DNA from 2 places in the Thermoanaerobacter siderophilus SR4 genome. Region 1 is predicted to be linked to the other one. Evidence: a T-box and tRNA genes for the amino acid it is inferred to sense, from the RefSeq annotation. Region 1 holds a T-box; the other holds one or more tRNA genes.
What was found. The T-box of region 1 lies ahead of THESIDRAFT1_RS09115 (valine--tRNA ligase). A T-box ahead of a tRNA ligase gene usually reads a tRNA of that ligase, here a tRNA-Val.
Positions count from the first base shown of each region.

Region 1 (4,893 bases):
ATCAGTTAAATTCAGCAACACATATCTTGAAGCGTTCCACAATTTATTTGCAAAGTTTCTGCTGAGTTCAACTTTATCTTGACTAAACCTCATATCGTTTCCTGGAGCATTTCCTATGACTAATGTAAACCTTAAAGTGTCTGCTCCATACTTTTCAATAACCTCTAACGGGTCTATTCCATTGCCAAGAGATTTGCTCATTTTTCTACCTTGAGCATCCCTGACTAAACCATGTATCAAAACATGCTTAAATGGTACTTCTTTCATAAATTCCAAACTCATAAAAATCATTCTTGCAACCCAGAAGAAAATTATGTCATATCCCGTAACAAGTACATCTGTCGGATAGAAATATCTTAAATCTTCTGTTTCTTCTGGCCAACCCATAGTAGAGAAAGGCCAAAGTGCAGAACTAAACCAAGTATCTAATACATCTTCGTCTTGATGTATGTGTATGCTTCCGCACGCTTCACATTTTTCCGGGTCTTTACGCGATACAGTTATATGCCCACAGTCATCACAATACCAGGCAGGAATTCTGTGTCCCCACCATAATTGCCTTGAAATACACCAATCCTTTATGTTTTCTAACCAATTAATGTATATTTTTTCAAACCGTTCTGGCACAAACTTAATTTTTCCTTCTTTTACAACTTCTAAAGCAGGTTTCGCTAAAGGCTCCATCTTTACAAACCACTGCTTGGAAAGTAGAGGTTCAACTACCGTATCGCACCTGTAACAATGTCCCACATTGTGAACGTGGTCTTCAACTTTTAGAAGTAGTCCGAGATTTTTGAGGTCTTCTACTATCTTTTCTCTCGCCTCATACCTATCAAGACCTTTATATTTTCCTCCATTTTCATTGATTATCGCATTCTCATTCATTATGTTGATAAATGGAAGATTGTGTCTTGTCCCCATCTCAAAGTCATTTGGGTCGTGAGCAGGCGTCACTTTAACAGCACCAGTTCCAAATGAAGGATCAACGTAGCTGTCAGTAATTACAGGTATCTCCCTTCCTACAAGTGGCAGTATCAAAGTCTTACCTACCACATCCTTATACCTTTCATCATCAGGATTTACAGCAACTGCTACATCCCCCAGCATCGTCTCTGGCCTTGTAGTAGCTATAACTACATATCCATCTTCACCTTTTATGGGGTATTTGATGTACCACAAATGCCCTTTTTGCTCTTTATGTTCCACTTCCGCATCAGATAAAGCAGTGTTGCAGTCTGGGCACCAATTTATTATCCTGTCACCTCTGTATATGAGCCCTTTTTCATAGAGAGAAACAAAAACCTCTCTTACCGCTCTTGAACATACTTCGTCCATAGTAAAGCGTGTCCTTGTCCAATCACAAGAAGAACCCAACTTTTTTAATTGGCTTAAAATACGGTTTTCGTATTTGTCCTTCCATGCCCATGCCCTTTTCAAAAACTCTTCTCTTCCTATTTCCTTCTTTGTGAGCCCCGTTTCTTCTCTTATCGTGTCTAAAACTTTTATCTCCGTCGCAATGCTGGCATGGTCTGAGCCAGGTATCCACAAAGCTGCATAACCCTGCATTCTTTTCCATCTTATCAATATGTCCTGCAAAGTATTATCAAGTGCATGTCCCATATGTAATTGCCCTGTTATGTTTGGAGGCGGTATAACAATGGTAAATGGCTGTTTTTCAGGGTCTATTTTAGGAGTAAAATATCCTTTTTCCATCCAAAAAGCATAAATTCTATCTTCAAATTCCTTTGGATTGTAGGTTTTAGCTATCTCTTTCATGCTTTACACTCCCTCCGTAAAATTTTAAAACCCTTTCACCCACAAAGGGCGAAAGGGCATTTCGCGGTACCACCTTCATTTATCACTCAAGCTATAACGGGCAGACCCGTTTAAACCTACTCAACTTCGGTTTACAGGCTCCAGAGCTACCTTCAGTGTACCTTTGGCGGGAATCCTTTCAGCCCATGGGATATCCCTCTCTTTAGCCAGTATACACTTACTCCTCTCTTTCATAGCCTCATATTCCATTTGATATATAATATATATAAAATCTCATGAATTGTCAACAGTTAAGTTGTTTTAAAGCAAACAATCAGATTAAATTTGCATAAGTATGATATAATGATAATAAGAAGATGTTTTAAATCGAGGTGTAAAAAATGTTAAAATTTCATGTTAAGGCAATTACGATGGACGTAGAAGGAAATTTCTCCGTCCTATTGACAGATGAAGAGGAAAAGAAAGTTTTACCTATAGTTATAGGTCCACTGGAAGCTCAAAACATAGCTATCCCTCTTCAGGGAATTACACCGCCTCGCCCTTTAACCCCCGACCTTTTAAAATCTGTTATTGAACAACTTGGAGGAAAACCTGAAAAAGTTGTAATTACTGATTTAAAAGATGACACTTATTATGCAGAGCTTTATATAAAACAAGGGGATAGAGTTATAAAATTAGACTCAAGACCCAGTGATGCGATAGCTTTGGCAATGCGAACTGATATACCAATTTTCATAAATATTCGTTTAGCGGAATTCACTTATGATATGGCAGATTTAAAATTTGATGATAGAGATAGTTAAAATTCTATTGGCCCTCTTAAAAATTTAAGAGGGCTACTTTTTTAAAGAATTGTTAACCATTATGTAAAAATAGTTGACAATTCTTTTTAAAAAAAATATAATAATTGTTGTAATAATACAATGAGGAGGAAAAATATGATAAAAACTAAAGACATGATTTTAGCTTCTCTTTTTGCTGCTATTACTTTTATAATGGGTTTTGTAAAAATCCCCTTACCTTTTTCTCCAGTACCTATCACAGGACAGACTTTTGCAGTAATGTTAGCTGGAGGGCTTTTAAATCCTACATCAGCATTTTTGAGCCTTTTTATTTTTGACCTTTTAGGTGCAATTGGAATACCTGTCTTTTCTGGACTTACAGGAGGCTTAAATGTTTTAGTAGGACCTACAGGAGGATATATTTTAAGTTGGCCCTTTGCAGCTTTTTTAATTTCTTTGACTTTAAAAAACAAAAAAGCAAATTTTATTAATATTTTTATAAGCTATCTCTTATTTGCAATAATTTTTGTTTATATTTTAGGAGTAACTCAACTCTCTTTTGTTACAGGAATGCCATTTAAAAAAGCCATTTTAGTCGGGGCACTTCCTTTTATACCTGGCGATTTAATCAAGGCATTTATCGCTTCCTATCTCACTTTAAAATTAAAACCTGTTATAAAATCTAATGAAAAAAGGCAAGGTTGAACCCTTGCCTTTTTTCATTACTGCTGAACAGTTGGTCCAAAGTTTCCTCTATAGCCTGCTCCTTTATGCGCTCCTTTAGCACCAAAACCTGCTCCCAAGCCTACACCTGTATTGCCATTGCTATTTTTTCCAAGTCCAAGACCTAAACCTACACCTGAACCTTTACCATATTGACAGGTTCCATCCCATGAATTTATCTTGTCTTCAATGGTTTTTTTGATTGTGTCAGCCCTATCCTGAGTTATTTTACCATCTTTAACTAATTGGTCTATAAACCCTTCTTTTTGCTCAATTAAAGCTTTTTTCAGATTGTCAAGTGTTATGCCATTTTCTTCTGCAATCTGAACTATTGTTTTCCCTGATTGAAGTTCACTTAAAATTTCATCTGCTGTCTTACCAGTCAGTTTTGCAAGAAAATCTGCATTTCTACTCATTCCGTATCTTGGTGCTGTCGTAGAATATTGAGGTGGCGTTGAAGAACTAGCTGTATTGCCAGTTGTGGCTGCATAAGCAGCTATTCCACTTAAAAGCATACCTCCTGTAAGTACTACTGCTACTACCTTTTTGAAATTCATTTAAAACCACACTCCTTTTTGAATTTTGTTTTTTATTTGTTACACTTATATAATAACCTTTTAGTTTGAGGTAACCATATTGAATTTGTGAAGGATGTGTGAAAATTCGTTTAAATTAATATGAGTATTGGCAATCTATAAAGTTTTGACAATATAAAAAAGAGATGGCTTCCCACCACCTCTTCTAACAATCAAATATTAAATTCATCAAATCGAATTATTGGAGCTTTGTGGAACACTATTCTGTTGATTATTTTCATTTTGCCATTTACCTTTAAAATCTCTTCTTTTTCCTTCAAAATGTTTGAAAAATCCTTGAGGCAATCCGTTTTGTTCCATATTTTTTACCATTGTATCAATTCTATTTTTAATCGTATTTCCTTGGTCCTGAGTAATAACTCCAAAGCTTACAAATTTATCAACTAATTGTTTTTGCAATTGTGCCATTTGTTTGTAATAATTGACTAACTCATTCTTTTGCTGGTCTGTCAATTTAGATGGATCAACACCTCTCAAAATAAACCCTAATCCATCGTTGCCACCAAACATCGCATAGCCTTTTTTATCAGCATTAGCTATTGCATTATCTATCGCACTTGTGATTTTGTTTGCTTGGTCTTGAGTCAATAATCCTTCAGATACCAATTTGTTTACTATATCCTTCTGAAGTGACGCCATTTGTTTGTATATTTCTGTCAAAGCTGCTTTTTGTTGTTCTGTAAGCTTTGAAGTATCAATTGGGCCTATTCCAAAATATCCTTTGTCAAATCCTCTTCCGCCACCAATGAAGAAGGGAACATTGTCTTGATTTGCTTTAGAAACTTTGCTATCAATGTTTTTAATTATATTATCTGCTTGTTGTTGAGTTATAAGCCCTTCTGATAAGAGTTTGTTTATAAACTCTTTTTCAAGGTCGGCTATTTTTTTGTTGTAATCTGTAATTATTTGCTTTTGCTCTGGTGTAAGCTTTGATGTGTCAATTCCAAAAAAGCCTTTTATGCTGTTTGTCAGTGGTGAATCAGTATTTGCTGCAAAAACTGTCAAAGGAATTGCTA
Region 1 covers NZ_CM001486.1:1,855,626-1,860,518, reverse strand. Annotated here, with positions in the region: gene THESIDRAFT1_RS09115 (valine--tRNA ligase) at 1-1,776, opposite strand, end outside; T-box leader at 1,818-2,019, opposite strand; gene THESIDRAFT1_RS09110 (bifunctional nuclease family protein) at 2,157-2,579, shown strand; gene THESIDRAFT1_RS09105 (biotin transporter BioY) at 2,715-3,263, shown strand; gene THESIDRAFT1_RS09100 (DUF2680 domain-containing protein) at 3,281-3,838, opposite strand; gene THESIDRAFT1_RS09095 (YckD family protein) at 4,046-4,893, opposite strand, start outside.

Region 2 (4,893 bases), 340 kb from region 1:
CATACTCAGCCAAAAGCGCCACCTTGGGACCAGGTTTTTTACCTTTTTTCTGTGCCAAAAAAGCAGTTGGCAGGCCTTCGACTTCATTTACTAAAAAACCATAACCGTTTATTTTTCCTTTAATAGTTTTGAAGCTTTAAATTCTTGATTTCCAAGCTCAGGATTTTTGTATATCTCATCAGCAACTTCAAAAATCTCCCCCTTAATACTATCGATAAAAGAAATGACCTTCTTTTTCAATTCTTCCACACCTATAACTCCTTCCTAACCTATATGAATTTTACAAAAATGTTTATCAATATCACTAAGCAGTCTATAAGCATTTCTTCATTTAGAATAAGGGGATTTACGGTTCTGTTGATTTAACCATAATCCCAGCCAAGGATAACGAAAGTAATGATTACTATTGTGTATAACATGTTGTAATTTATGTTATCAATTTAAAACTGTAAAGTCAAGAACCTTTTTGTATCTCCCTCAAATAGGTATAGACATATTTACCACTTAGAGAATAATTACAAAAACATTGAAGAAGAAAACACATAAAAAGAATAGAGCTGCCTCCTTGGGCAACAGGGGCAAAATATTACCATTCCTGCATAAACATCAAAAAATAAAAATCCCGGCATCTATACAATGCCGGAAAATCTTCATATTATTGGTGGGGTTAACAGGGATCGAACCTGTGACCTCTACGATGTGAGCGTAGCGCTCTGACCAGCTGAGCTATAACCCCACTTTCTATATTTTTATTATATACATCTCTCTAAAATATGTCAATCACAAATTTTTTAATACAAAGAAGGACTTTAAACGTTTTAATAGAATTTATAATATAAAACCACTTACTTGCATAATAACATATACTATATAGTAAAAATCACCAAATAAGAATATCATTTTATAAAAAGAGGGATATCATGAATGACTTATTATCATTGAGATGCATAAACATTACTTTGAGCGAAATTCTTAGCGACGAATACCTTTCCCTCATGAAGTGGGAAATAGAAAAAATTTTACAAATTAACTTGATAAAACATATTCTAAAATATGAAGACGATACTGAATGGTTTATTCTTCTAAATGGAATAGAAAAAAACTTTCGACTTTGGCTGACAATTTTCCAAGACTCTTATGAACCAGTTAATAGAATTATAATTAATGAACTTTCTGTGTCTTTTGAAAAAGAAATTGACAAAAAAGAACTAGAAAAACAAATTATAAAAACTGTTTCTGAGTTTTTACGCGATATTGGTGTCATTTCAGTATATTCTAATAATACATCTTTGCCTTGGGAAGAATTAGGATTTATGCTAGAAGAAAATAAATTATATTTTAGTTTAAAATAAAACCCCTCAAAAGAGGGATTTTATTTTGCTAATTCATATATAGCGTGAGCATAAATTTTTGCATTTAATATCAAATCTTCAATTTCTATATATTCATCCGCTTGATGTGCTAACTCTGGCTTGCCTGGAAAAACAGGCCCAAATGCTACTGTGTTAGGCATCTCTTTCGCATAAGTTCCTCCACCTATTGCTAAAAGCTCTGCTTTCTGTCCCGTCTGTTCTTCATAAACTTTGCTCAAAGTTTTTATCAAAGGATGGTCTGGTGGGAAATACAAAGGTGGTTGATGGAGCATGTCTTCTATTCTCATCCCATTAGTTTTGATTTTTTCTTCAAAAATATTCATCCAATCCTCATATTTATATTTTACAGGATATCGAATATTTAATCCTAATACTCCTTTGTTTTCATCTAATTGAATAGTACCAACGTTAAAAGTCAATTCTCCTGTTTCATCTTTTAAGTATATCCCAAAAGTTTTTCCATCTGTTTCCATTCCCACATTTGTAGCAAAGAAATGTATAAAATCTTTGACATCGCTATCCTCTAAATCTATTCTGTCAAGGAAGAGAAATAGCTGCATTATAGCATTTTTCCCTAAGTGTGGAAGGCTGCCATGAGCCGAAACCCCTACTGATTTGATTACAAGCATTTCGTCTTTTTCTTCAGCCTTCAAATTGTAACCAGCCTCTTTTATGAAGGCTTCTAACTTATCTTGAATTTCTTTCTTCTTATTTGCCTCTTTTACATCTAATCCAGCTTCACAATAGCCTGGTACTACATTAGGCCTTTCTCCACCTTTGATGTATTTTATAACAATGTTGCTGGACTTTTTATTAAAGTCTTTTACCACATTAAACATTGTTATTCCTTTTTCTGCATATATAATTGGATATTGAGCATCAGGAGTAAAACCCATAGTAGGAGCTTCATCGTGTTTTAAATAATAAGCAATTTCGTGAGAACCTGTCTCTTCATTTGTTCCAAATAAAATTCTCACTCTTTTAGAAAGCTTTAACCCAGCGTCTTTTATAGCCTTTAGCCCGTATAAAGCAGCAATTATAGGGCCCTTATCATCTACAGTACCTCTTCCATATATCTTTCCCTCATGTATTTCAGCACCATAAGGTGGATAGGTCCACCCATCACCTTCTGGAACTACATCTAAATGTCCCAAAACTCCTATCATTTCTTCTCCTTCGCCGTATTCTGCATACCCTACATATCCATCCACGTTTTTAGTCCTAAAGCCTAAACTTTGTGCGATCTCTAAAGCTTTGTCCAATGCCTTCGCAACACCTTCTCCATAAGGCATACCTGGTTTTGGCTCATCTTGTACACTTTTTATCCTGACCAATTCTTGAACTGATTTTATAATGTCGTCTCTCATATTGTCTATGTAAGAATTTAAATTCATGAAAATCCCCCCAATAATTTGGTAATCACACCTCTATTATATATCTTTACTTAAATGTTTTCAATATTTTTCTATCTGCTTCCTATTTTCTTACCTATAACATTCCAAAAAGAAGGGGTTTCAAAGCCAATCCTCCACACACATATGCCATGTAAATTATACCTTTTAGCAACTTCTATCTTCTCAGCTAAAGTGGCAGAGTTTTCAAACCATACCTCTCTCGTTATTCCCGTGTTTTTGTCATAATAGACATAATAAGGCTCTTGGTATTGGTCGCTCCACTTTATTTGAATTCCTTGAATTTGTGCTTTTGTAAGTATTTCTTTTGTAGGGCGAGAGAAACCACCACTTTTACTTGCAGGCCAATCATATCCATAAGTAGCTACTCCTAAACATATTTGTTCAGGTTTAAAACCTTCATTTAGTGCATCTTTGACGTTGTACTCCACCCACTGCTCAGGAGAAACAGGTCCCGGCGGTGAAGAAGCATTATGCCTATCATAGGTCATCAAGGTGACATGGTCCACTAAAGGCGCTAATTCGTGATAGTCGTATATACCTGATATTTCTTTAGGTACCTGATAATGAGGTATAACGGAAATGTCAAGAATTTTACCTTCTTTTTTGATAAGCGGTCTTATTTTGCTTATAAAAGCCGTAAGATAATCTTTGTCCTGAACATAATTTTTAGTTCCATGAGGAATAAACTCAAAATCTATGTTGTAACCGTCAAAATCATGTTTTTTTAATAAAGCCATTAATTGAGAAATAGCCTTTTCTCGGATATTTGGATCCAAAAGAACTTCATCTTTGCTGTTAGCCACATTAACAAGAGGAACTACTTTTATCCCTTGTTTTTTCGCATAATCCAGCGCTTGAGGGTTTGTAGAATCTTTTACTGTCCCGTCTCCTTCTACAGTAAGCCACAAGGGAGAAAGTGTATCAATATATCTTGAATATTTTACCAATGATTGATATGAATTATCTGGTCCAGCAGAATCAGCATAAAATCCTACTACTTGAAGTTTTTTTACTCCTATCTTACTAAAAGGTTTGAAAAATGGTTTTTGAGCTGTACTTTTACATCCGCTCAAAGATATTGATATGGTTAATAGCAAAATTATCAAGATTGATATCAATCTCAATTTTTTCCACATAAAAAGATATAACCTCCTCATTTTTATGATTCGGTTATATCTTTTGATAAAAAATAAATTTTATGTATAAAAATATTTTATTTTCAGTTTGGTGGAGATAAGGGGATTCGAACCCCTGACCTCATGCATGCGAGGCATGCGCTCTCCCTACTGAGCTATATCCCCATGTAACCCATATAAAAAAATGGTGGGGTTAACAGGGATCGAACCTGTGACCTCTACGATGTCAACGTAGCGCTCTGACCAGCTGAGCTATAACCCCACTTCTTGCTTTTTTATTATACAATTTTAATAAAAGGTTGTCAATATTTACGCTTTCTATATATAAGCTTTGAGCACCTTGCAATTGCCCTCTATTGTATAACTTGGAATAGAAGCAGGTATTAATACAGTTTCTCCTGCCTTTAATTCAACAGTACCTTCATAATAGTCAATTTTACAATTTCCTTCTACAGCTGTTAAAGTGTTAAATTTTCCTTCTGTATCTATTTTTACTTCTTCATTTATTTCAATTATACTTACCTGAAAATATGGAGATTTAACAACATGAGATATGCGTCCGCCTTGTATTCCTTTAAATTCAGGTATTATTTTATCTGTTTTTAAATTAAAATCTATAACATCTAATGCTTTTTCTATATGTAACTTCCTTTTCCTCCCGAATTCATCTACTCTATTGTAATCATATACTCTATAGGTGAGGTCTGAATTTTGTTGAATTTCACAAATAAGTATGCCTTCACCTATAGCATGCACCATCCCTGAAGGTATGTAAACCACATCTCCTGGCTTTACTTCTATTTCTTTTAAACATTCTTCTAATCTTTCTTCCTCCAATAGCCTTTTAAATTCTTCTTTTGTAGTTCCTTCCTTTAAACCACATACAAGTTTAGCCCCTGGTTTTGCATCTATTATATACCACATCTCTGTTTTTCCAGAATCGCCATTTTCGTATTTAAAAGCATATTC
Region 2 covers NZ_CM001486.1:1,512,273-1,517,165, reverse strand. Annotated here, with positions in the region: gene THESIDRAFT1_RS15140 (M20/M25/M40 family metallo-hydrolase) at 1-73, opposite strand, end outside; gene THESIDRAFT1_RS15135 (hypothetical protein) at 109-249, opposite strand; tRNA gene THESIDRAFT1_RS07370 (tRNA-Val) at 660-736, opposite strand; gene THESIDRAFT1_RS07365 (hypothetical protein) at 921-1,352, shown strand; gene pepV (dipeptidase PepV) at 1,373-2,767, opposite strand; gene THESIDRAFT1_RS07355 (glycosyl hydrolase family 18 protein) at 2,839-3,924, opposite strand; tRNA gene THESIDRAFT1_RS07350 (tRNA-Ala) at 4,014-4,089, opposite strand; tRNA gene THESIDRAFT1_RS07345 (tRNA-Val) at 4,110-4,186, opposite strand; gene manA (mannose-6-phosphate isomerase, class I) at 4,243-4,893, opposite strand, start outside.
Region 2: it encodes a tRNA-Val, which carries the amino acid that the T-box ahead of THESIDRAFT1_RS09115 (valine--tRNA ligase) is inferred to sense. The anticodon was not compared.